Methylomonas sp. 11b: one gene and its partner. The main gene of each other region encodes a partner of the protein of the gene in region 2 in a complex. Links are inferred from orthologs where the notes say so. Each region holds a gene or a part of one and is shown on either strand. Other genes may lie near its edges. The genes, in order: rpsJ and nusB.

Region 1 (11,635 bases), 1.8 Mb from region 2 along the record:
GATAATTAGCGATATACCATTACCAATTCCCCTCTCCGTAACCTGCTCTCCAAGCCACATTAGGAATATTGTCCCGGTAACCAACGTTATGGTGGTTATAAGGACAAAACTAACACCTGGCTGGATAACAACAGCTAGCCCACCGGCTGTTTGGTTTTGCAAGGCCACTGAAATACCAATCGATTGGAACATGGCCAATACAACGGTACCGTAACGGGTGTACTGAGAAATCTTTCTACGCCCGGACTCACCCTCTTTTTTAAGCTGCTCCATAGCAGGAATGACTATAGTCATAAGCTGCATAATGATAGAAGCCGAAATGTAAGGCATTATACCTAGCGCAAAGAGGCTCAAACGCATCAAAGCCCCCCCCGAAAACATGTTAAACATGTTTAGGATGGAACCGGACTGCTGCTCGAACATTATTGATAAGGCTTTTGGATCTATCCCTGGAACAGGGATATGAGCGCCAATTCTATATACGACAAATGCGCCTAAAACAAACAACAATCTTGACTTGAGCTCACCAAACCGAAATGTGCCTGCAGAAACATCAACTCCTTTAGCACTCACTTAAGCCTCGACTTTGCCACCAGCAGCTTCAATAGTTAATTTTGCACCAGCCGTCACACCGAGTCCTTTTAAAATTAAAGACCTTGAAACAGTTCCAGTATTCACTACTTTAACTTTTTTCGAAAATGCAGGAATGATGTTATTACTAATCAATAATTGAATATCAACAACATCAGCCTGAAGAACATCAATTTCAGCTAGACGAACTTCAGCGGTAAATTTTTTAGTTCTGGAGGTAAAGCCCACTTTAGGAAGTCTCCGCTGTAAGGGCATCTGACCACCCTCAAAGCCGACTTTATGAAAACCTCCAGACCGCGCCTTTTGACCTTTATGACCTCTACCGCAAGTTTTACCATCAGTAGATCCTATGCCCCGCCCAACGCGTTTCGCTTTTTTTCGTGCGCCGCATGCAGCTTGTATTGTGTTTAGATACATTAAACTTCCTCAACTTTTAGCATGTACGCGATCTTATTGATCATTCCGCGATTTTCAGGCGTATCGATAACCTCAACGACCTGCCTTATTCTGCTTAGACCCAATCCTTTCAAACATTGCTGATGACTCTTTAAGCGACCATTTTTACTTTTAGTCATCATTACGCTTAATTTTTTGCCACTCATATCGTTTTACCCTGTTATTTGATCAACAGATAAACCGCGCTTTGCTGCGATTTTCTTAGCATCATGCATTGCGGTCAAACCGTTAATTGTGGCACGCACAACATTGATCGGGTTACTTGTACCGATACACTTAGCCAGCACATTATGCACGCCAACGACCTCAAATACGGCACGCATAGCGCCACCCGCGATAATACCGGTACCCTCTGAAGCAGGCTGCATATAAACCTTAGCGGCACCGGTATTCGACATAATTGAATATTGTAAAGTACCTTCTTTTAACGCTACTTTTCGCATATTTTTTCTAGCTTGCTCAAGCGACTTTTGAATCGCTACAGGCACTTCCCTCGCCTTGGACACGCCATAACCAACACGCCCGTCGCCATCGCCAACGACCGTAAGCGCAGCGAAACCAAAAACCCGACCGCCTTTTACTACTTTTGCAACGCGTCTTACTGAAACCAATTTTTCCTGCAATCCGTCTGTACTACCTTGAGATGGTGCTGTTGCCATGCTATTCCCCTAAAACTTCAAGCCAGCTTCACGTGCAGCGTCTGCTAACGCTTTTACGCGGCCATGATATTTAAAACCAGAGCGATCAAATGCAACCTCTGTTACACCAGCTGCAATAGCTCTTTCAGCAACAATACGCCCCACCTCGGTAGCAGCCTTAATATTACTTGTATTACTAAGACCAGCCTTTACGTCAGCTTGCAATGTAGACGCCGCCGCAAGAGTAGCCGTGCCGTCAGCACTAAGAACCTGCGCATAAATATGCTGGGAAGTTCTATGTATGGTAAGTCTATTTACATTTAACTTTTTTATTTTGCAGCGTAGTCTTAACGCCCTTTTTAATCTTGAAGACTTCTTATCCATCACTTCACCTATTTCTTTTTGGCTTCTTTTCTAGCCACGTATTCGTCAGCGATTCTCACACCCTTACCTTTATAAGGCTCGGGCGGACGAAAAGCTCTGATTTCAGATGCGACTTGGCCGACTTTCTGTTTATCATTGCTCTTCACATGCAATTCTGTTTGCGTTGGCGCTTCAACAGTTACACCGTCGGGAATTAGATATTCGACAGGATTTGAATAACCCAAGGAGAGCGTTAAAAGATTATCTTTAACTTGCGCCCTGTACCCGACTCCAACCAACAACATTTTTTTTACGAAGCCCTCAGAGACTCCTTTCACCATGTTGTTAATTGAAGCTCTAGCAGTACCAGCGTGAGCCTTAGCACCTTTCACACTATCGTCCCATTTAACTCTAATTACGTTAGATTCGATTTCAAGATCAACAGCATCACAAAGATCAAACGCAAGCTGACCTAGTTTACCGTTAACTATCATTTGCTTGCCGTCAACTCTTACATCAACGCCTGATGGCAAAGTTATAGGCGCATTAGCTACTCTAGACATGATATACCTCTTAAATTAGCAGACAGTGCAAATGACTTCGCCGCCGTGCCCTATAGCACGCGCAGCGCGATCAGTCATCACACCATTAGAGGTTGACACTATAGCTATACCTAAACCACCTAGCACTTTAGGCAACTCGTCTTTAGACTTGTATATTCTAAGACCTGGACGGCTAACTCGCTTAACGCTCTCGATAACAGGAACCCCGTTGTAATACTTCAGCTCAACAGTCATTTCTGTATGGCAACCGGTAACTTCAGTTTTAAAATCGGTAATATATCCCTCTTCTTTCAAAACCTTCGCGATAGCCAGCTTTAGCTTAGATGAAGGGATTTTTACACTTTTTTTGCCAGCAGATTGACCATTTCTAATTCTGGTTAGCATATCTGCTATTGGATCTGTCATACTCATTTTTCAATTCTCCAAAACTTAAACAGAACTACCAGCTAGCCTTTGATAAACCTGGAACGTCACCACGCATGGTGGCCTCCCTCAATTTATTTCTGCTAAGACCAAATTTTCTGTAATATCCATGCGGGCGCCCCGTCAGATTACATCTATTGCGCAACCGGGATTTACTGGAGTCTCTGGGTAATTTTTGAAGTTGAATTTGAGCGCTCTCTTTCTCTTCGAAGGAGGCATTCGGAGATCTAATTATTCCCTTCAATTCGCTTCTTTTTGCCTGATATTTTTTTATCAGTCCTTCGCGCTTTACTTCGCGAGCAATCATTGATTTTTTTGCCATGTCGATACGCCCTAGTTTTTAAATGGAAAATTGAATAACTTCAACAGCGCTAAACCTTCTTCATCTGTTTTAGCAGTTGTTGTGATACAAATATCCATACCACGGAGCGCATCAATCTTGTCATAATCTATTTCAGGGAAAATAATTTGCTCTTTAATTCCCATTGAATAGTTACCACGACCGTCGAAACCCTTAGAACTCATACCCCTAAAATCGCGTATTCTAGGTATAGAAATGGTAATTAGCCTATCCAGAAATTCATACATTTTATCGGCGCGCAACGTAACCTTGCAACCAATCGGCATGTCGTCGCGAATCTTAAATCCTGCAATTGATTTTCTAGCCAACGTAATCACAGCTTTCTGCCCTGATATTTTTTCCATATCAGAAACCGCAGATTGCAGAACTTTTTTATCTGCAATAGCTCCACCAACACCCATATTAAGTGTTATTTTTGTGAGCTTTGGCACTTGCATTATTGTTTTGTAGCCAAATTGCTCCTGCATCGCGGGAACAATTTCAGTTTTGTATTTACTTTGTAGTCTAGCCATAGCGTTATTACCTTAGAGACCAACGTTTTCGTTAGTAGATTTAAAATATCTGACTTTTTTTCCATCATCTAGAATTCTAAAACCCACTCTGTCGCCTTTTTTCGTTTTTGGGTTAAATAAGGCAACATTCGAAATGTCGATTGGCATGTTTTTATCAACAATACCACCAGAAACACCTAGGTTCGGATTACCTCTTTGATGCTTCTTTACTAAGTTAATACCTTCGACTAATAGTTTTTGGTCTTCAAGTACTTTACTTACCTTCCCTAGCTTACCCTTATCTTTTCCTACTATTACGATGACCTCATCGCCTTGTTTAATCTTTTGCATCTTTGGACCTCTACAATACTTCTGGCGCTAGAGAGATAATCTTCATGAATTTATCGCCTCTTAATTCACGAGTAACCGGCCCAAAGATACGAGTACCAATTGGTTGTAGTTGGTTATTTAAAATTACCGCGGCATTGCCGTCAAAGCGTATAACTGAACCATCAGCCCTACGAACGCCTTTACGAGTCCTTACAACTAATGCGTTATATACGTCGCCTTTTTTAACTCTTGTACGCGGCATAGCGTCTTTGACGCTTACCTTGATGATGTCACCGATGCCAGCATAGCGGCGGTGCGAACCTCCAAGGACCTTGATACACATGACCTTTTTTGCGCCACTGTTATCGGCGACGTCAAGGCTAGTTTGCATCTGAATCATTTTTTAAAATCCCAACTAAAATTATTGATTATCTATTGGCAGTTTCTAATACTTCCAACAGTTTGAACGCCTTATTCTTAGAAATAGGACGGCAAGAGGTAATTGAAACCACGTCGCCCTCTTGGCATATATTGTTTTCGTCGTGAACGAGAAGCTTGGTGGATCGCTTTATATACTTTCCGTATACAGGGTGCTTTACCAGGCGCTCAACCAAAACAGAAGCAGTCTTATCCATTTTATTGCTAACTACCCGACCAGTTACCTTACGTACAGTATCTAGATTTTCGCTCATATCTATACTCTTACCATTTCACTTAGAATAGTATTAATGCGAGCAATATCTCGCCTCACCTGCTTAATTTGACTCGGCTTGCTAAGTTGCCCAGTTCCCTTTTGCATTCTCAAGTTGAATTGTTCGCGAGACAACTCCAAAAGACTGGAATTCAACTCTTCTTTTGTTTTGCTTCTTAAATCTTTCGCTTTCATTACATTATTGTCCGTGCAGAGAACGTAGTTTTCACAGGCAATTTAGCTGCGGCCAATTCAAAGGCTTCTCTTGCTAATTCCTCAGAAACACCCTCAATTTCAAACAGCATCGTGCCGGGTTTAATTTGAGCAACCCAGTATTCTACACTACCTTTACCTTTACCCATACGAACTTCTAATGGTTTTTTCGTGATAGGCTTGTCTGGAAAAATTCTGATCCAGATTTTACCACCACGCTTTACGTGACGACTAATAGCTCTCCTGGCCGCCTCAATTTGGCGGGCGGTCATTCTACCACGGCTAATTGATTTTAAACCATACTCGCCGAAGCTTACTGACGAACCGCGCAACGCCGTACCGTTATTTCTACCGGTATGTTGTTTGCGGAATTTTGTTCTTTTTGGCTGAAGCATCTCTTATATACTCCTTCAACTATTTTTTTGAGTCGGCGTTTAATGACGCTGCATGAGCATCCATATCAAACACCTCACCCTTAAATATCCAAACCTTTATACCGATAATTCCATAAGTGGTTTTGGCTTCAGCAGTTCCGTAATCAATATCTGCCCGCAAAGTATGAAGCGGCACACGGCCTTCGCGATACCATTCCGTTCTAGCAATCTCAGCTCCGTTCAGTCTACCTGCTACGGTGATTTTTATACCCTCAGCACCTAAACGCATGGTGTTAGTAACAGCTCGCTTCATCGCACGACGGTACATAATCCGTTTTTCAAGCTGTTGAGCTATGCTTTCAGCCACTAAATACGCGTCAAGTTCTGGCTTGCGAATCTCTTCGACATTTAATTGGACAGGAACTCCCATCATTACAGATATACTCTGCCTTAACACATCTATATCTTCACCTTTCTTACCTATCACAATCCCAGGACGAGCGGTGTGCACAGTAATATTGGCATTATTCGCAGGACGATTTATTTGCACCCTGCTGACAGATGCGTGAGCTAACTTTTGTTTGATGTATTCTCTAACCTTCAAATCCTGCAACAGAAACACAGGGTAATTCTGGCTATTTGCATACCATCTCGAAGTCCAATCTTTTACTATCCCGAGACGAATCCCAGTGGGATGTACCTTTTGTCCCATTTGCTACCTCTATTTCTCTGCTACTTTAATTGTTATGTGACAAGTTCTTTTTAGGATGTGATTCGCACGCCCTTTCGCCCTTGCGCTAACTCTCTTTAACGTTCTGCCTTCGTTAACGAATATGGTCGAAACCCTTAATTCATCTACATCAGCACTTTCGTTATGTTCTGCGTTAGCTATTGCCGACTCAAGAACTTTTTTGATTATCGCAGCAGCTTTCTTAGAGCTGAAACTCAGCAAATTCAATGCTTTTTCAACAGGTAACCCGCGTATTTGATCCCCTACAAGCCGTGCTTTTTGCGCAGAAAGAGGAGCGTTACTTAATTTAGCCGAAACTTCCACATTCACTCCTTATCTTGATTTCTTGTCTGCTATATGACCTTTATAAGTCCTTGTAGGCGAGAACTCACCCAGCTTATGCCCGACCATATTTTCTGAAATCAATACCGGCACATGCTGTTTGCCATTATGCACGGCAATAGTCAATCCCAGCATATCTGGGCTGATCATTGACCTTCTAGACCAGGTTTTAATCGGTTTCCTATTATTCGCTCTCACCGCTTCCTCTACTTTCTTAAGCAAGTGATGATCTATAAATGGACCTTTTTTAATTGAACGTGGCACGTCAAATACCTCTTATTTTTGCTTACGGCGTCTGACAATCATGTTGTCAGTACGTTTGTTTTTTCGAGTTTTATAGCCTTTTGTCGGCGTTCCCCAAGGAGACACAGGATGTCTACCACCCGATGTTCTACCTTCACCACCACCATGTGGATGGTCTACAGGGTTCATCGCTACACCTCTAACAGTAGGTCTGACACCGCGCCATCTTTTTGCACCAGCTTTTCCTAACGAAATAAGATTGTGCTCAGAGTTGGAGACTTCGCCAACTACACCTCTGCAATCTGACGGGACTTTCCTCATCTCTCCAGAACGAAGCCGGATGGTGACGTATGCGCCATCTTTAGCAACCAATTGAACAGAGGTTCCTGCGCTTCTTGCAATTTGAGCGCCCTTTCCTGGCTTCAGTTCGATACAATGAATTGTGGTGCCCAAAGGCATATTCCGCAGAGGCATACAATTTCCAGGCTTAACCGGAGTCGTTTCAGCACTCAATATCTCTTGGCCTATCTCGATGCCTTTTGGCGCAATTATATATTTGCGCTCGCCATCTTTAAAAAGAATCAGCGCTATATTCGCAGTTCTGTTCGGATCGTATTCAATACGCTCAACTAGCGCGGGAATATCGGTTTTGTCGCGTTTAAAGTCTACTATCCGATAGAATTTTTTGTGTCCACCGCCAATATGGCGAGTCGTTATTCTACCTAGATTGTTACGACCACCGGTATTGTTCTTTTTGTCAAGTAGTTGTGCAAATGGCTTACCCTTATGCAAATCATTATTTTGTACACGCACTACAAACCGAGAACCCGGAGATGTCGGTTTTGATTTTAGAATAGCCATGCTCTTCTACCGCTCCTTATTTGCTTTAAAGTATTATGCTGTCGCTAATTCAATGTTATGACCGGGCTGAAGCTTAACATAAGCTTTTTTCCAGTCGGATCGCTTACCCAATGTACGTCCGAATCGTTTAATTTTTCCTTTAACATTCAGAACACGAACGGCAGCTACTTCAACACCAAACATCAATTCAACTGCATTTTTAATCTGCAATTTAGTTGCAGACTTTTTTACTTTGAATACAAACTGATTACTTTGGTCAGCAGCGTTGGAGCTTTTCTCCGACACAATTGGCGCATACAGAACGCTTGCTAGTTTGATTTTTTCAATGCTCATGCCAAACGCTCCTCAATCTGTTTCAGCGCTGCTGCTGTCGCAATTACCTTATCCGCAGAAACCAAGGACACTGGGTCCACACTACTTGGAGTAACTACGGCTATATAAGGGATGTTTCTAGCCGCCAGAATTAAATTTTCATTTAAGTCATCCGCAACCACTAACAATCTTTTCGCATCGATACCTTTTATCTTGCTCAAAAAGTCTTTTGTTTTTGGTGTTGCCGGCGTTATGTCGTTGCATACGGCCAACCTACCCTGTCTCAACAACTCAGAAAAAATAGACCTAATACCGACCTTATACATCTTCTTGTTCAACTTCTGATCAAAAGATCTTGGTTGAGCTGCAAATGTAACACCGCCTGTACGCCATACCGGGCTCCTGGTTGTTCCTGCGCGCGCACGACCAGTACCTTTTTGACGGAAAGGCTTAGCACCACCACCACTTACCGCCGCGCGGTTTTTTTGGCCTTTAGTGCCCGCTCTTGCTGCTGAAAGATATTTGGTTACCAGTTGATGCACCAACGTTTCGTTAAAATCCTGTCCGAATACCGCCTCGGAGACATCGAGCGCCTGTGCTGAATCTTGATTATTGATTGCAGGTATTTGCAAAGTCATAAATTAACCTTTATTTAACATTTTTACTGCAGGGGTGATCACTACATCACCACCCTTGGCACCAGGCACAGCGCCTCTGACTAAAATCAGGCTCCGCTCAGCATCTACAGCATGGATAGTCAAATTCTGTATTGTAGTTTTGACCGCCCCCATGTGTCCGCACATTTTCTTACCTTTAAATACTCGGCCCGGAGTTTGATTCATACCGCTAGAACCGGGAACCCGATGGGAACGTGAGTTACCGTGCGTCGCATCTTGCGTTCTGAAATTATGGCGCTTAACTGTACCGGCAAAACCTTTACCAATGCTAGTACCGGACACATCGACGACCTGCCCAGCTTCAAACACATTAACTTTTAACTCCGTCCCTGCAGAAAACTCGCCAGCCTCGCTCTCACTTAGCCTAAATTCCCACAGACCACGACCTGCGGTGACATTGGCAGATGCGTAATGCCCAGCCATTGCTTTGTTGACTTTTGAAGACTTAACATCACCCGCCGCTACCTGAATAGCGCGATAACCATCAGTTTCAATGCTCTTCACCTGTATAACTCTGTTAGAGTCTATATGAAGTACGGTAACAGGTACCGAAGAGCCATCTTCGCAAAAAATTCTGGTCATACCACATTTACGACCAATAAGACCTATTGACATCTGCCAATCCCTCTAAATTATTACTTGCTGCTATTTAAGCTTAATTTGAACATCGACCCCAGCCGCCAGATCCAACTTCATCAAGGCGTCAACAGTCTTATCGGTTGGCTCAACGATATCAAGCAACCTTTTGTAAGTTCTCAGTTCATATTGATCACGAGCATCTTTATTGACATGCGGTGAAATCAATACAGTAAAACGTTCTTTTCTAGTAGGCAAAGGAATAGGCCCCTTAACTTGGGCGCCTGTTCTCTTCGCTGTTTCTACTATCTCACCCGCTGACTGATCAATCAATTTATGATCAAACGCTTTTAATTGGATTCTGATAGTTTGATTGGCCATCTTGATTACTCGATAATAGAAGCAACAACACCCGCACCAACGGTGCGACCACCTTCGCGAATCGCAAAACGTAAGCCGTCTTCCATCGCAATCGGTGAGATTAGTTTTACGGTAACAGCGATGTTATCACCAGGCATCACCATTTCCACACCTTCTGGCAAATCAACCGCACCGGTTACGTCGGTTGTTCTAAAGTAGAACTGCGGACGGTAGCCATTGAAGAACGGGGTATGACGGCCACCCTCTTCTTTGGACAGCACATAAATCTCTGCTTTAAAGTGAGCGTGTGGCTTGATGGAGTTAACATGCGCCAATACTTGACCACGTTCAACATCTTCTCTTTTGGTACCACGCAACAGGACACCGACGTTATCACCCGCTTGACCTTGATCAAGCAGCTTGCGGAACATTTCCACACCGGTGCAGGTCGTTTGAACGGTGTCTTTAATGCCGACGATTTCAACTGCTTCGCCCACTTTGATGATGCCACGCTCAACACGACCGGTTACTACGGTACCGCGACCTGAAATTGAGAACACGTCTTCGATGGGCATCAAGAACTTGCCGTCGATCGCACGCTCTGGCTCAGGAATGTAACTATCCAGAGCTTCAACCAAGCGGACTACGGATTGTACACCAATTTCGCTTTGCTCGCCTTCTAAAGCTTTCAATGCAGAACCCACAATAATAGGGGTATCGTCACCAGGGAATTCATATTGGTTCAACAGCTCACGAATTTCCATTTCGACAAGCTCAATCAGCTCGGCGTCGTCTACCATATCTGCTTTGTTCAAGAACACGACAATGTAAGGCACACCAACTTGACGTGACAACAGGATGTGTTCGCGCGTTTGCGGCATAGGACCGTCCGCAGCCGAGCAAACCAAGATGGCTCCGTCCATTTGGGCCGCACCGGTAATCATGTTTTTAACGTAGTCAGCGTGACCAGGGCAGTCAACGTGGGCATAGTGGCGGTTGGCTGACTCATACTCTACGTGTGAGGTAGAAATAGTGATACCGCGCGCACGTTCTTCTGGGGCGTTGTCGATTTGATCAAAAGCCTTGACCTCGCCGCCTTGCAGCTCCGCCATTACTTTTGTTAATGCCGCTGTCAATGTGGTTTTACCATGGTCAACGTGACCAATGGTGCCAACATTTACGTGCGGTTTCTTTCTTTCAAATTTTTCTTTAGCCATGATTCAATACCTGATATGTAAAAAATTTAAGATACTTTTCTAATAATCGCTTCCGCAATATTTGCAGGTGCTTCGTTATATCTTTCAAACTGCATACTGTACGTTGCCCTACCCTGAGTCGCCGACCTTAGATCCGTGGCATAACCGAACATTTCAGCAAGAGGCACTTCGCACTCTATTACTTTTCCGGCCGGAACATCTTCCATTCCATGAATAACACCTCTCCGTCGATTAATGTCACCCACTACCTCACCCATATAGTCCTCGGGGGTTACTACCTCGACTTTCATAATGGGCTCCAGCAACGCAGGATTTGCAGTCTTAGCCCCATCCCTGAAGCACATAGATCCTGCTATCTTGAAAGCCATTTCATTCGAATCGACATCATGATATGAACCATCGAATAAACTAACCTTTACATCAACAACCGGAAAACCAGCTAAAACGCCGTTCTCCATTTGCTCTTGCACACCTTTATCTATAGCTGGAATATATTCCTTTGGAATAGCGCCACCAACCACTTCACTCACAAATTCATAGCCCGAACCACGCTCCTTTGGTTCTAACCTGAGCCACACATGTCCATATTGACCCTTGCCTCCTGACTGCCTTATAAACTTCCCTTCACACTCTACGACGCTCTTAATTGTTTCCCTGTATGCAACTTGCGGCGCGCCCACATTTGCCGCAACGTTAAACTCTCTTTTCATTCGGTCAACGATAATTTCAAGATGCAATTCACCCATGCCCGAAATTATTATTTGACCCGATTCCGGGTCACTACCGACTCTAAAGGACGGATCTTCTTGGGCTAACTTGGCTA
Region 2 (14,614 bases):
CAGGATTTGAACCTACGACCTTCGGGTTATGAGCCCGACGAGCTACCAAGCTGCTCCACCCCGCGATTGATTTGACTTATTATACAGACCTTAAATTATTTAGCAAGCAATAAACATGCTATTTGTTAAATAATGCCAACAGATAAGTTCCTTATGTGCTTGCTGTTGCTTTTAAAATCTGATTATTAGGGTTGGCCGGCTGGCAAATCCGCTGTACTCAGATCGGTATTTAAACAGGTCGGATGACCGAAACCATTTGCACTAACACCGGTACCTCCGTTCGGATTGGTGGTAATGTCATAAACGATATTATCAGGACGCTGTGGGTCGCCACTCACTCCCCCGACGCCGACGATATGGTCAAGCCCCAGATTATGCCTGACTCTCCAGGCGATATTATGATCGGCACAAGATGTGTCGCCGCTTAAACCGACGCCACCGACCAGCGTTTTACCCACTGAATACAAGCCTAGGCCACCACCGAATACATTAATGCCACCAATTTTTGACCCAACCATAGGATCTTGAGGAGTACCGTTTAAGCCTGAATTTCCACCGTAAGCAACGCCGGTTTCAACTGGATTGCTCTCTTGAAGTCCGAATAAACTACCACCAGGCTGTACCGCTGAATATAAATTCGCTGTCGATAACGCCAAACCATTGGGCTTGCCGGAACCAGCAGAATCTGAGGAAGAATCAAGACTGAGCGAATTGGCTGTGTTGGCTTTTTGCGCTGAGATAACGCGACTGGCCGGCCACTGTGCGCCCCGATTGGTGCCGGAAAACGCTACGGCACAAACCACGCCGTCACGATTAACTAATGTGGCCCACATATGCAAATTAAGCCCGCTTTCCTCCGCACTCACTGCGTCGTCAAGTGCAGCTTTTAATGTGGCGTGATTGGGCAAACCCCGACAGGCATGCCCCACCCCTTTATTGTCATCTTTATCGGCGATTGCCGCACCGGTGTTGGCCAGCATCAAAAGTGAAGCAGCGAATAACCATCGTGTATTCATAAAAAGCCCTCCTAATTGTTTGTATATTTATTAGGCTTGAGGCTTAATATTTTCCGCAACGCAGCCTTCAATCAGTCCCCCAAACCGACATGGATTTTAGTCGCATGAATTATCATGGGTCAAATGAGAACAATGCCAAAAAACACTGACTGTTAAAAAATCGTTAATTCAGTTCAAACTGAAAAATCAAACCAGAGGCGCATAATCAAGGCGGCAAAGACGCCTGCCACCACGTCGTCCAACATAATGCCAAATCCACCGTGCACGTGCTTATCGAGCCATTTGATCGGCCAAGGCTTGACGATGTCGAACAAGCGGAACAACACAAAACCCGCCAATAAGCTCTGCCAGGAAAAGGTTATGCCGGTCATCGTAATCAAAAATCCGGCTACTTCATCCCAAACGATACCGCCGAAGTCATGGACTTGCAATTTTTTAGCGGCTTGATCGCAAATCCAGATACCGATGCAAACGCTGACCAGCGTTACCGTTAGATAAATCCACTCATTCGTTTGCAGCAAAGCGAGGTATAGCGGAATAGCGGCGAGCGTACCCATCGTGCCGGGCATGGTTTTGGATAAACCGGAACCGAAACCAAACGCCAGAAACAAGGTAGGGTCTTTGACGATTTGCAACGCACTCAAACGTGCGTTGCCGTAATGCTCCTTAAGAAAAATGCTCAAAACCCTTCACCTCGAATGCCTCCACAAACCCTGCCCTATTCATCCGCAAACCCGGCTCGGCCTCGATACGCCCCACACAAGTAGCCGCAGGCAATGATTGAGAACGATCCGCCGACACAGTAAAACACAATTCGTAATCATCGCCGGCAATCAAGGGCATGCGCCAATCGCCGCTGTGCTCGATAAACTCTCTCACTGACGCGGATAGCGGTAAGTTGTCCCATTGCAAACACGCACCAACGCCGCTTTGTTCCAAAATATGCCCCAAATCGGCAGCTAGTCCGTCGGAAATATCGATACAGGCATTGGCGACGCCGCGCAGCGCCAAGCCTTCCGACACCCGCGGCTGTGGTTGGTTAAAGCAACGCAAAGCCAACTCCTGATCGGAGCAGGCATAACCTTGTTTAATTTTCAAACCCAAACCGGCATTACCCAGTTGACCGGTGACATAAATCAGATCACCTGCCTGGGCCCCGGAACGCAATAGCGCCCTACCCTGCGGCAGCACCCCCATCGCTTGCACCGTCAAAGTCAACGGTCCGGACGTGGTGTCGCCACCAATCAAATCGACATTATGTTGCCGAGCCAGATTGATAAAGCCATTCGAGAAAGCTTGTAACCAAGTTTCATCGACTTTGGGCAAGGTCAACGCCAATGTCACGGCGAACGGCTCGGCACCCATTGCCGCCAAGTCACTTAGATTAACCGCCAATAATTTATGACCCAGCAGCTCAGGATCCGCGTCAGCAAAAAAATGCACATTCTCGACCATGGTATCGGCGGTGACCGCCAATTGGTAGCCGGACGGAATGTTCATTAGCGCGCAGTCGTCGCCTATGCCCAATTGATTAAACGGATGCCGAGGGGCATGCACCGCAAAATAGCGGCGGATAAGATCGAATTCGGCGACCGCCATCAGTTTTGGATTTTCGCCTGCTTGGCGGCTATCTCGACGGCGCGCTGTTTTTGCGCGACTTTATCGAGAATACCATTCACGTATTTATGACTGCCGTCGGCGCCGAAATCCTTGGCCAGATTGACGCCTTCGTTAATGATGACTTTGTACGGGGTTTCCAAGCGGTTGATCAGCTCGTATGCGCCAATGCGCAGGATAGCGCGTTCCACCGGGTCGATTTTTTCGACCGGCCTATCGACGAACTCGGCCAGCGCGGCGTCTATCACATCCAATTGTTTCGGTACGCCATGAAACAGCTCGCTGAAATAGGTTTTTTGCGCGCCTTTCAGATGCTCTTCTTCCAGAAAATAGGTTTCGATACGGATCAGGCTCTCGCCGGACATTTGCCATTGATACAGCGCCTGTACCGCGCACTTTCTGGCGTTGGTTTTTGCTTGACTCATTAAAGACCCAGGTTATTAAAGAGACTGACCATTTCTATCGCCGATAAAGCAGCTTCCGAGCCTTTGTTACCGGCTTTGGTGCCGGCACGTTCGATAGCTTGTTCGATGCTGTCCACGGTCAACACGCCAAAAGCCACCGGCACGTCATATTGCAATGCAACTTGCGCAATACCTTTCACGCATTCGCCAGCGACATATTCAAAATGCGGTGTGCCACCGCGAATCACCGCGCCCAAGGCAATAATCGCATCGTATTTTTTGCTGGCAGCAATTCGTTGCACCACCATCGGCAACTCAAACGCGCCCGGCGCTTTTACCAGGGTAATGTTGTTTTTATCCGCGCCATGACGAACCAAAGCATCGATCGCGCCGCCTTCCAGTTGTTCGACAATAAAACTGTTGAAACGCGAAGAAACAATGCAAAACTTGCCGCCTTGCGCGGAAAAGTTGCCTTCCAGAGTCGTGACTGTTGCCATCTGTTTACCTGTTGTTGAATGATTGAAATCTTTTAAAATCAAAATCAATGCGTCGCATCGATATGCTCGACCACTTCCAAATCGAAGCCGGACAAGCCTATGTATTTTTTCTGCGCACCCATCACCTTTAAACGCCTTACTCCCAAATCCGAGAGGATGCGGGACCCGGCCCCGGTGGTGCGCCAATCCGAATCGGCACTTAAATCCTGACTGTTTTTGACGCCATGATCCTGCATTTGATAGGCGTGAATCAGCTCGACTAAATCCTTGTTGTTTTCTTTCTGGCGGATAATCACCAACACACCGCGCCCTTCTTCGGCGATATTTTTCAAGGCTTCCCGCACCGGCAGACTGCAATCGCTGCGCTTGGAAAACAATAAATCGTCGATCAAATTACGGGCGTGGACACGTACCAACACCGGTTCGTCGCCAGCGACATTGCCCATCACCAAGGCCAGATGCACATTATCGTCGTTGCAATCCTGGTAGGCATACAATCTAAAATCGCCGAATTCGGTCGGATAGACGCATTCGCTGATCCGCTCCAGGGTATTTTCGTGTTTGATGCGGTAGTGGATCAAATCGGCGATGGTACCGATTTTCAGATTGTGCTGTTCGGCAAACACTTCCAGATCGGGCCGGCGCGCCATCGAACCGTCGTCGTTCAGGATTTCGACAATCACCGCCGCCGGCTCAACACCCGCCAGCCTAGCCAGATCGCAACCGGCTTCAGTGTGACCAGCCCGATTTAACACGCCACCGGCTTGCGCCATCAATGGAAAAATATGCCCGGGCTGCACCAGATCGCTCGGCTGGGCATTTTTCGCTACCGCCGCCTGCACGGTCAAGGCGCGGTCGGCGGCGGATATACCGGTTGTCACGCCGGTAGCCGCTTCAATCGATACGGTGAAATTGGTGGTATAAGGCGTATTGTTGTCGCTGACCATCAGCGGCAAACGCAACTGCTGACAACGTTCACGGGTTAAGGTCAGACAGATCAGGCCACGGCCGTATTTGGCCATGAAATTGATGTCTTCCGGCCGGGCAAAGGCCGCCGCCATCAACAAATCGCCTTCGTTTTCCCGGTCTTCATCGTCCATGATGATGACCATTTTGCCTTGGCGAAGGTCGGCTATGATTTCTTCTATGCTATTCATTTAATAAAGCCTGCGTTTTGTAATAAGGCCTCGGTGACACCGCCTTGACTATAAGCTGCGGTTTCGCCTTTCATCAAGCGCTCCAAATAACGGGCCAGCAAATCGACTTCCAGATTCACCTCGTTGCCGGCTTCGGTGCTACCCAGGGTGGTTTCTTGTAAGGTATGCGGCACGATGTTCACGGAAAAATACGCGCCGTCGACAGTGTTGACGGTGAGACTGATGCCGTTGATGCAAATCGAGCCTTTTTCGGCGATGTATTTGGCTAGCGAATCCGGCGCCTTGAATTTGAAGCGGATCGAGCGGCCATCGGCCTGCTTCTCGACCACTTTGCCGATACCATCGACATGACCGCTGACGATATGTCCGCCCAGGCGGCTGGACGGCGTCATCGCCAGCTCCAGATTAACCGGCGTACCGGTACTTGCTGTCTTTAAGGTGGTGCGCGATAAAGTCTCGTTGGAGACGTCGGCGCAAAAATAATGTTCGCCCAATTCCACGGCGGTCAGGCAAACGCCGTTCACCGCAATGCTGTCGCCCAAGGCGCATTCGCTCAACGACAGCTTGCCGGTATCGATAATTAACCGGCAATCGCCACCTTTAGGCTGGATGGTCTTGATTTTGCCGATGGCTAAAATAATCCCGGTAAACATGGTTATCACTCTATAAAAGTAAAAATGTCCGTAACGATCAGCGCGGCGCTGGCTCGGAGGATTGCTTTGGCGCGTGGGGGGGCGGGTCTTTCTTTAGCGACTTAGCCGGCTTACGATAAACATCAACGGTTTGATAGGTGCCGCTATGATAATCGTAGATTTCGATTTCGTGCTTTTCGCCAATCAATTTGCCGCCTTGAATCTGCAAGGTACTGGTTTCCGGGGTATCGTCCTCATCCGCCGTCGCCGAAGCAGGCAGCAGGCTAAATACCAATGTCATGACAATAATACTTTTCATCGTTTCAATCGGTTTTTGCTTGATAGCGTAATCTTAAATCCGGTCCAATTTGCCGGGCTTCGATCAGGCGCAGTGTTTTTTTATCCTGCATGGTCAGCATGCCCGGCAGACTAAATAGGCCGCGCCCTTGATCGCCCAACACACACGGCGCCATGTAAATCAACCATTCATCGATCAGTCCGCTATTGAGCAGCGCACCATTCAGCGTGGCGCCGGCCTCCACCCAAGCCGTGTTGATTTGTAACTCGGCCAGCAACTTAAAAACCTGTACCAAGTCTGCGCGCCCGTTCCGCGCATCGACCTGAAAGACTTTGCAGCCCACGTCGCGTAATTTCTGCTGTTTTAGCGCGTTGTCGCTACAGGTAATAATCCACACATCTACCGCATTGTCCAACAGCCTGGCGGATAAGGGCATGCGTAATTGCGAATCCAGCACCACTTTGACCGGCTGCACCGCATCGAAATCGACGCGCGCATTCAATTGCGGATCGTCGTACAACACTGTATCGATGCCGGTGACAATTGCGCTGCTGGCCGCCCGCAAGATCTGTACGTCTTGCCTGGCTTGGGCGGATGTAATCCATTGACTCTCGCCGGAGGCCAGCGCGGTACGGCCGTCGAGGCTCATGGCCAGCTTGCTGCGTATCCACGGTAAACCCAGCTGCATACGTTTAAAAAAGCCTTGGTTTAGCTTTTCTGCTTCTTGCTGCAAGACGCCGACCAGCACCTCAATGCCTGCCTCCCGGAGTTTTTGCAAACCGCGTCCAGCCACCAGGGGATTGGGATCCTGCATCGCCACCACGACCCGGCTGATCCCGGCAGCGATCAGCGCGTCGCTGCAAGGGCCGGTTTTACCATGATGGCTGCAAGGCTCCAATGTGACATAGGCTGTGGCGCCCCGCGCATTATCTGTTTTAGCCAGCGCATCGACTTCGGCATGGGCAAATCCGGCGCGTTGCGTCCAGCCCTCGGCAATCACGTTGTCGTCTTTGACCAACACACAACCGACATGGGGGTTGGGATCGGTTGTGTATTTGCCCTTTTCCGCCAATTTGACGGCGCGCGCCATATAGGCCGCGTCTTGACTAGGCGTCATGCTTTTGCAGATTTTCGATCATCGCGGTGAATTCGGAGACATCCTGGAAGCTGCGATACACCGAGGCGAAGCGTACGAAAGCGACATGATCAAGTGTTTGCAATTCTTGCATCACCAGTTCGCCCAATTCGCGAGCCGGAATTTCCCGTTCGCCCTTCGCCGTCAGGGCTTTTTTGATGCGGCTAAGCGCCGCTTCGACGGCGTCCACTTGTACCGGGCGCTTTTCCAGGGCCCGCTGCATGCCGGACCGCAGCTTGGCTTCGTCGAAACTTTGCCGGGCGCCATTGCGTTTAATGATGCGCGGCAAGGTCAATTCAACCACTTCAAAGGTGGTAAACCGCTCTTTACAGGCCACGCATTCGCGGCGACGTTTGACTTGATCGCCGTCGTCGGCCAAGCGGGTATCGATCACCCGAGTATCTTGTGCAGAGCAAAACGGACAACGCATAGTAAAGAGCCAAATCGAGATTCAAAGGGCGGCCATTTTATTACAGAATGGCTTTATATTGAAATCGGCTAATAAACCGCGCCTCATTCGTTCAATATCCCTTTCGCGACCGAGCGGATATGCACGTCGCGTTGCGGAAAAGGTATCTCGATATGGTGGGCCAGCAAAGCTTCGTATATTTTTGTGTGCAGGCGATGGGTAACGACTGTCCTATCGCTGAGTTCGCGGACGAATACGTTAATTTTGAACTGTAGGGCACTATCGCCAAAGCCGACAAAGATCACCAACGGTTCCGGGTCGCTCAGCACTTGCTCTACGCTTTTTACCGCATCGGCCAGAATTTCCTCCACCATTGCCACGCTGGTGCCGTAGGCCACGCTGACCGGCACCACCACCCGGGTGACGGTATCCGACAGAGTCCAGTTGATCAAACGGTCGGTAATAAAGGTTTTATTCGGCACCACCAACTCTTTTCTATCCCAATCGACAATATGCGTCGCCCGCATTTGAATGCGGCTGACCCGGCCGGTCACATCGCCGACCGTCACCGTGTCGCCAACCCGAATCGGCCGCTCGAACAACAAGATAATGCCCGACACCATATTCGCGAAAATCTCCTGCAAACCAAAACCCAAACCCACCGACAGCGCGGCCACCAGCCATTGCACTTGCGACCAACTGCCGCCCAGCTCTTTGGCAACCGCCAGAAAGGCGATGGTTATTAAGGAATAACGCACTAACTGGATCAACGCATAACGACTGCCGGCGGTCATTGCGAACTTGCCGGCGGTTACCAAATCCACCAAGGCTGGAAAATTGCTGGCAAACACAAAGGCCAGGCCGCTGTAAACCAAGCAAATCAGCAAATTGATCAGCGTGATGGGTTGTAATGTTTCTTTACCTTCCACCATTTCACTATGCTGCCACAGCACGACCTGATCGAACACTGTCAAGGCCGGCAAAATATCGCTCCAGATCATCCAGAAACCCATCAACATGATCACCATCACTACCGTGGTCAATAACTTATGGCTTTGCTGATTGATTTTGGAAATATCCAGTAATTGCTCCTCGACCGGATAGCCCCCTTCCAAGTTGGCGCTACTCACGGCAGCTTGTTCGACCTGTTTACGTTTTTGTCGCGCATTTTTTAAGGCCAATTGCCGTTCCGTGTTGCGCAACCAACGCAATACCAAGCCCTGGAACAATACGGTGATAAAAATCAAGCGTAGCGTTAGTAGCAACTTTTCCTGCAACTCCAATGCGCTTTGGTAGTAGCCCGCCACCGCAAAGCCGATGATGACCAGCGGCGTCAAGACGGCGATACCGTACCAGAGGTAACGCAAACTGCTGAGCCAGCCATCGGATTGTTGATAGAAGTTTTTGCCTAAGCCGGTTATGGGTTGCGTGAGGCGATGCAACACGTAGCTCATCATCAACATCATCACAATCATTGCCGTTCTACCCAGCGCATGACTGTGTTCCGAAAACAAATCGCTACCGGTCATCGCGGTGATAAACACGCAAGGTACCAGCACGAATCGCGCCCATTTCATTTGCGCGTAAAGTAACTGGACCGCATGTTGCGGCCACTGCAACAAGTTGTCGGCGACACCGCCGGGTTTAAACAAACGAAACACGAATTGCACTATGCACAAGGACACAGCGGTGGCGGTCAGGCCTTCGGCAAAAGCATGGCTAAACAGATTGGCCCGAACGTTCAATATCAACACACCAGCCATCCAGGCCATAAGCAATGGACCCGATAAGGAGAGCAATAACAGATATAGCAAGCTGGATAAAATTTCCGCAAATTCTTGATTGACGGCTTTTTTTCCTAACAGCTCCGTCAAGCGCTGTTTGACGCCGGCACGAAAGCGCCAGTGGAATATTACGACACTCAAACCACCGAGTACCAACAGCGGGAAATGACTAATACCGTCCCAAAAACCGCTCACCACCCCCAACCAGTTCCCGGGACTCATAAACCACAGCAAGGAGGAGAAAATATCTTGCAGGAAATATTTGTCGATAACCGGGGCACTTGGCACCCAGAGCAAGCGTTGATCCAAATACGCGCTAAATTTGTCGGCTATACCCAGCATTTGCTGCAAACTAAAATCGACATCGCCCAGCACTCGGCCGTATTCGTTGTAACCGTTAGCCAGTCTTGCCACCAGATCTTTCTGATCGTTCAGCAACATCCGCAATTCGGTACGCACCCTCAGCTTTTCCGAGTCCGGTGTGTTCTCCGGCAACTGGGCAATACGCGTCAACAACAGTTGATTAATATCGACCAGGCCCTTTTTGGCTTCATCCAGCTTGAACATTTCCAAACTCGCCAGCGCAATCTGATTTTGAATCTCGTCGCTCAAGGTGCTGTATTGTTTGCGTTGCGGCAAATTACGGCGCTGTTCGCGCAGTAAATTACCCAAGGCCGGACTTAAACCCGCCAGGCTGATTTTTTGCTCGGCGCTTTGAAAGTCCTTTTCCAGTTGTTTGTAGCGGACGTCGATTTCGTTTTTCTGGAGCGAGTACAGCTCCATATTTTTGTTTATTTCCTGCAAACTGCGGTTGAACTGCATGTTCTCTTTCGTGGCAGCGCGAATTAACGGATGCTTGCCCTCCGCTTCTTTTTCCGCCTGCAATAACGCTGCTTGTTCTTTGTCAGTTTCCTGCTGACGCCGCTCAAGTAGGAAATTATCGAGGTCGGCAATCACCAAGCTCTGCTGCTCGCGTTGCAAGGTCAACAGATGGACACGATCTTTATTGGTTTGCAATTGCAAAGGATTGCTAAGATTTTCCAGCTCCAGCGTTTTCAGCGTGCTGTTTAACAGGCGAATCCGGCTATCCAGCTGCACTTGCCTGGCTTCTTTTTGATATAGATTATCGCCGGCTTCAGACGCCAACACTTGCTGTTCACGCTGACTGGAGGCCTGCTTACTCTTGATTTCGGAGACTTTTTCCCTGATCAATTGCGGGCGGCCGCTCAGTTCGCCCAAAGTGGCTTCGATACGGCTAATCTCCGCATCCAAATCGCTAAGCCGGGTTTTTTCGATAAGCAGCCGTTGCTCTAACTCATCCGTCGGAAAAATCGCTAGTTTCTCCGGCTTACGAGTTTTCAAATTGGCTTCGGCCTCGGCTATTTGTTTTGCCAATTGCTTAACTTCTACCGGCAAGCTGTTTAATGCCTGCTTGAACGATTCAGCCTGTTTATCCTGGGCCTCCAATTCATTGAGGTTGTCTTCGCTCTCATGATAAGCGGCCAGAATCCGGTTTTTCTGCTCTTCAGGCAGATTTTGCTTGTCTTTGACGGTCTGAATACGTTGTTGTATGTCGGCAAGCGATAGCGATTTAATCGCCGGCTTTTGATTTGCGGCGTGGGCTAGGTTTAAACTGATCAGCAAAAACAGCAAACAAAAGGCAAAGCCGGATCTTAAAAAATTAGGTTTCATGCGTTGGCTGGATAACAAAATAAATCTTAAAAACACATTATAAGAATGGAAAACGGATTGAGCGAACTGGAAGGTGTTATTAAATATCGCCTTGATCATCAGCATAACGAGTTCGCTGCGGACATCGACATCAGCGAACTCAATGCCTGGCGTAGCCTGTTTTATCGCTTGCGGCTGATTGGGCAAATAGCCGAAAAATACGCTGGGCTGGGGTTTGGCAACATCAGTCGGCGCCTGGTTCCAGGCGGTCAGGCGTTTTTGATCTCCGGCACTCAAACCGGACATTTGCCGGTTCTTGACAAACAACACTATGCGCTGATCGAAAGCGCATCGCCGGAACATAATGCCATCAAGTCGCGTGGCTTATCGCAACCGTCCTCGGAAGCGCTCACCCATGCCAGCGTTTACCAGCAACACCCAGCGATTAACGCCGTGATACATGTGCACTGTCCGGAGTTGTGGTTGCAGACCGACCGGCTGAATCTGGCTTTTACTGCGGCAAACGTGCCCTACGGTACCCCGGAAATGGCCAATGCCGTTGCCGCGTTATTTACCTCAGGTAGACTGCAACAAACTGGATTATTCAGCATGCTCGGCCACGCAGACGGGATTGTGGGGTTTGGCGAGACCTTACCCGAAGCGTCCTGCTTATTAATCGAGCAACTCGCCAAGGCCATGGCTATTGAGCAAAACCGGCCGTGGCTTTAGAATACCTGCATTCATTAGCATTTATTAATTTTTCTCATGCCGGACATTATCATTTACACCGCTAAACTCTGCCCGTATTGCACCATGGCAAAAAAACTTTTTGATCGCAAAGGCGTCGGCTATACGGAAATCAATGTGGATGCCGAACCTGGACTACGTCAGCAAATGATGGAAAAAACCAAGCGTCGCACCGTACCGCAAATCTATATCGGCGAGCGACATATAGGCGGGTTTGATGACTTGCATGAGCTGGATATGAACCACGAGTTAGATCCGTTACTAAGCGCTTAAGCCGGTCAACACTGGTTTTGACATACCTTCCTGGACACCATCTTTATTGAATGACGCCAATTGCGATAACGCGCCGTGTATTATTTGTCTTGGATAAATGACCGGCCTAAAAATGCCCAAAATGCATGAGTCAACGGCGCGAGCAGCCCATTGTGGTCTTATTTGACGATCACCAATTGCAGACCAAGGCGGGTGACCAATTCGTTGCTCTCTACCCAAACCACTTTGCCCAAAGCGCTCAATCCAAGTTCGGCAGCCAACAGCTTAACCGGAGCGTTGATCTTGATGCAGGGATGATTACCCGTTAGCTTCAAGCACATGCCCTCTACCGAGCGATTCACGCCTTCCACACTGAAACGCTCCTTGTCGATAAACAATTCGGCTTTAAACGCTTCCAGCTTGCGGTAACCGCGCCGCTTGCGCCAGAGCTTGTGGGCATTGTGCACGACATCGCGAAACTCCATGCCCATCATGATGCGATTGCGTTCGCGTTTTACCCAAACGATATCGACTTCGCCAGCCAACATCAATTCCGCGACAAATATTTCCGCTCGCCGATCTTCATTCAACAACGCTTCAAAATCCTGGATAGTGGTGAGAAGGTCACCAGGACTGACTTCGACCATCGCGCCTTTCAGCGACACATCGTAGCAATTTAGTTGCAAGGTTTCGCCGCCAACAAATAATTGGCCTTCCGCGTTAAAGTTTTTTCGGTACTCTTTTCTATCCTGAAACATGATCGCAATCTCTCTATAACGTCGGTCAAAGATAGCTTAATTTTTGATTTGCGTTGCGCGGCGGCAGGCTTTACCTACCTGCACCATCAGCAATTCGTCAGTCCGTTAAGCAAATCGGCCTTGATGTCATCGATATTTTCCAAACCCACCGAAATTCTCACCAAGCTGTCTTTGATGCCGGCCTCGGCGCGCGCTTCAGGCGTCAAGCGACCATGCGTGGTCGTTGCGGGATGGGTGATCGTGGTTTTTACATCGCCCAAATTCGCGGTAATCGACAACATGCGTGTCGAATCAATCAGCTGCCAGGCGTGATCTTTACCGCCTTGCAATTCGAAACTGACCACTGCGCCGAAATGCGTCTGCTGGCGCTTAGCCAACTCGTGCTGGGCATGCGATTCCAATCCAGGGTAATGCACCTTGGCAACCGCCGGTTGTTGCTCCAGCCATTTGGCCAGCTCGAACGCATTATCGCAATGCGCTTTCATGCGTAACGCCAGCGTTTCCAGTCCACCTAGAAATACCCAGGCGTTGAACGGGCTCATCGTCGCACCGCCGGTACGCAGATAGGGATACACGTATTTTTCGATCAACTCTTCGTTGGCCACCACGGCGCCACCCACGCAACGCCCTTGGCCATCGATGTATTTAGTCGTGGAATGCACCACCAAGTCCGCGCCCAAGGTCAATGGCTGCTGCAAGATCGGTGTGCAAAACACGTTATCAACCACCAACAACACTCCATGCCGATGGGCAATGTCCGCTAATACCTTAATATCAGCGATTTCAATTAACGGATTGGAAGGCGTTTCCAGAAACAAAAACCGCGTATTGGGCTTAATCGCCGCTTCCCAGGCCGCCGGCTCGGTCAGGCTGACAAAATCGGTCTCGACACCAAACTTGCTGAAATAATTCTGGAAGGTCAAAACTGTGTTGCCGAACACACTGCGGGAACAGACCACATGGTCGCCGGCTTTCAGCAAAGCCATGCCCACGGCCATGATCGCCGCCATGCCCGACGAAAACGCCAGACAACGCTCGCCCTTTTCCAAATAAGCTAAACGCTCCTGAAACGCGCTGACGGTCGGATTGGTGAAGCGCGAGTAGATATTGCCGGGTTGTTTTCCGGTAAAGCGCAGGGCCGCTTCCTCAGCCGATTTGAACACATAGCTGGAGGTAGCGAAAATCGGGATGCTATGTTCGTCTTCGTGAGTGCGCTTATGCCCGGTGCGGATGGCCAAGGTTTCCGGGGCGTAGTCTTGCCAATCAAATTCACTCATTTCGGGTCCTGTTACTTTGCAACTTGCATCTCTATGATAAAGCTGCTGCTGTTACGCAATTCCTGCGCATTGTCATTGCGCAAGGCTTCGATGCGTGCCAGATAAGCATCGTCGATATCGCCGGTAATGTAATCATGACTGAAGCATGAGGTATCGAAATGCTTGATGTCCGGGTTACCTCGACCGACCGCTTCAATCAAATCGTCCAAGTCTTGATAGATCAGCTTGTCGGCGCCCAGAGCCTCGCAAATCTCATCCTCGGTGCGATCATGCGCAATCAGTTCATGCGCGGCCGGCATGTCGATACCGTAAACGTTGGGATAACGTACCGGTGGCGCCGCAGAGGCAAAATATACTTTATTGGCACCGGCATCGCGGGCCATTTGGATAATCTGCTCGGAAGTAGTGCCGCGCACGATGGAATCGTCCACCAGCAATACATTCTTACCGTCGAATTCCAACGAGATGGCATTCAGCTTTTGCTTCACCGACTTTTTACGCATTTTTTGCCCAGGCATGATGAAAGTCCGGCCGATATAGCGGTTTTTCATAAAGCCTTCGCGAAACTTCACACCCAGGTCATGAGCAATTTGCGAGGCGGCGGTGCGGCTGGTATCCGGAATCGGAATGACCACGTCGATGTCGTGGTCAGGCCATTCCCGCTGAATTTTTTCGGCCAGTTTTCTACCCATCCGCATTCTGGCTTTGTACACCGAAATATTGTCGATGATCGAATCCGGCCGGGCAAAGTAGACATATTCAAAAATACACGGACAGTGATCGACGACTTCCGTACACTGCTGGGTGTGTAACTGGCCGTCTGCTTCGATAAATACGGCCTCACCCGGCTCGATGTCGCGAATCAATTGAAAATCCAACACATCCAGCGCCACGCTTTCCGACGCGATCATGTAATCAGTGCCGTCATCATTTTCTCGCTTGCCAAACACAATGGGCCGG

Evidence for each region.
Region 1: the proteins of nusB (region 2) and rpsJ are in contact, whole or in part, in a solved structure (PDB 3D3B), measured with the Escherichia coli proteins. The link is inferred for Methylomonas sp. 11b from one-to-one orthologs.

Annotation. Positions count from the first base shown.
Region 1 is NZ_KI911557.1:2,326,166-2,337,800, forward strand. The notes cover bases 7,961-10,753. They hold rpsJ (30S ribosomal protein S10), read right to left. Parts: upstream 9,617-10,753; coding sequence 9,305-9,616; downstream 7,961-9,304. Other genes in these bases: rplW (50S ribosomal protein L23), read right to left, coding at 7,961-8,003; rplD (50S ribosomal protein L4), read right to left, coding at 8,000-8,620; rplC (50S ribosomal protein L3), read right to left, coding at 8,624-9,274; tuf (elongation factor Tu), read right to left, coding at 9,622-10,753. In the rest of the region: preprotein translocase subunit SecY, read right to left, coding at 1-573; rplO (50S ribosomal protein L15), read right to left, coding at 574-1,008; rpmD (50S ribosomal protein L30), read right to left, coding at 1,008-1,193; rpsE (30S ribosomal protein S5), read right to left, coding at 1,200-1,706; rplR (50S ribosomal protein L18), read right to left, coding at 1,716-2,069; rplF (50S ribosomal protein L6), read right to left, coding at 2,078-2,611; rpsH (30S ribosomal protein S8), read right to left, coding at 2,627-3,022; rpsN (30S ribosomal protein S14), read right to left, coding at 3,051-3,356; rplE (50S ribosomal protein L5), read right to left, coding at 3,368-3,907; rplX (50S ribosomal protein L24), read right to left, coding at 3,920-4,237; rplN (50S ribosomal protein L14), read right to left, coding at 4,248-4,616; rpsQ (30S ribosomal protein S17), read right to left, coding at 4,645-4,908; rpmC (50S ribosomal protein L29), read right to left, coding at 4,911-5,102; rplP (50S ribosomal protein L16), read right to left, coding at 5,102-5,515; rpsC (30S ribosomal protein S3), read right to left, coding at 5,535-6,206; rplV (50S ribosomal protein L22), read right to left, coding at 6,216-6,548; and 5 more genes. UniProt on the Escherichia coli protein: Involved in the binding of tRNA to the ribosomes. Part of the processive rRNA transcription and antitermination complex (rrnTAC). The complex forms an RNA-chaperone ring around the RNA exit tunnel of RNA polymerase (RNAP).
Region 2 is NZ_KI911557.1:500,773-515,386, reverse strand. What follows is about bases 1,337-4,216. They hold nusB (transcription antitermination factor NusB), read right to left. Parts: upstream 3,059-4,216; coding sequence 2,615-3,058; downstream 1,337-2,614. Other genes in these bases: ribBA (bifunctional 3,4-dihydroxy-2-butanone-4-phosphate synthase/GTP cyclohydrolase II), read right to left, coding at 3,579-4,216; ribH (6,7-dimethyl-8-ribityllumazine synthase), read right to left, coding at 3,058-3,534; thiL (thiamine-phosphate kinase), read right to left, coding at 1,683-2,615; METH11B_RS0102520 (phosphatidylglycerophosphatase A family protein), read right to left, coding at 1,337-1,699. In the rest of the region: METH11B_RS0102525 (heme-binding protein), read right to left, coding at 186-1,016; more of METH11B_RS0102520, read right to left, coding at 1,190-1,336; more of ribBA, read right to left, coding at 4,217-4,691; METH11B_RS0102495 (riboflavin synthase), read right to left, coding at 4,688-5,344; METH11B_RS0102490 (hypothetical protein), read right to left, coding at 5,382-5,642; bifunctional diaminohydroxyphosphoribosylaminopyrimidine deaminase/5-amino-6-(5-phosphoribosylamino)uracil reductase RibD, read right to left, coding at 5,647-6,738; transcriptional regulator NrdR, read right to left, coding at 6,728-7,186; METH11B_RS0102475 (mechanosensitive ion channel domain-containing protein), read right to left, coding at 7,270-10,641; METH11B_RS0102470 (class II aldolase/adducin family protein), read left to right, coding at 10,687-11,349; grxC (glutaredoxin 3), read left to right, coding at 11,386-11,640; METH11B_RS0102460 (PilZ domain-containing protein), read right to left, coding at 11,799-12,377; METH11B_RS0102455 (O-succinylhomoserine sulfhydrylase), read right to left, coding at 12,464-13,654; purF (amidophosphoribosyltransferase), read right to left, coding at 13,666-14,614. UniProt on the Escherichia coli protein: Part of the processive rRNA transcription and antitermination complex (rrnTAC). The complex forms an RNA-chaperone ring around the RNA exit tunnel of RNA polymerase (RNAP).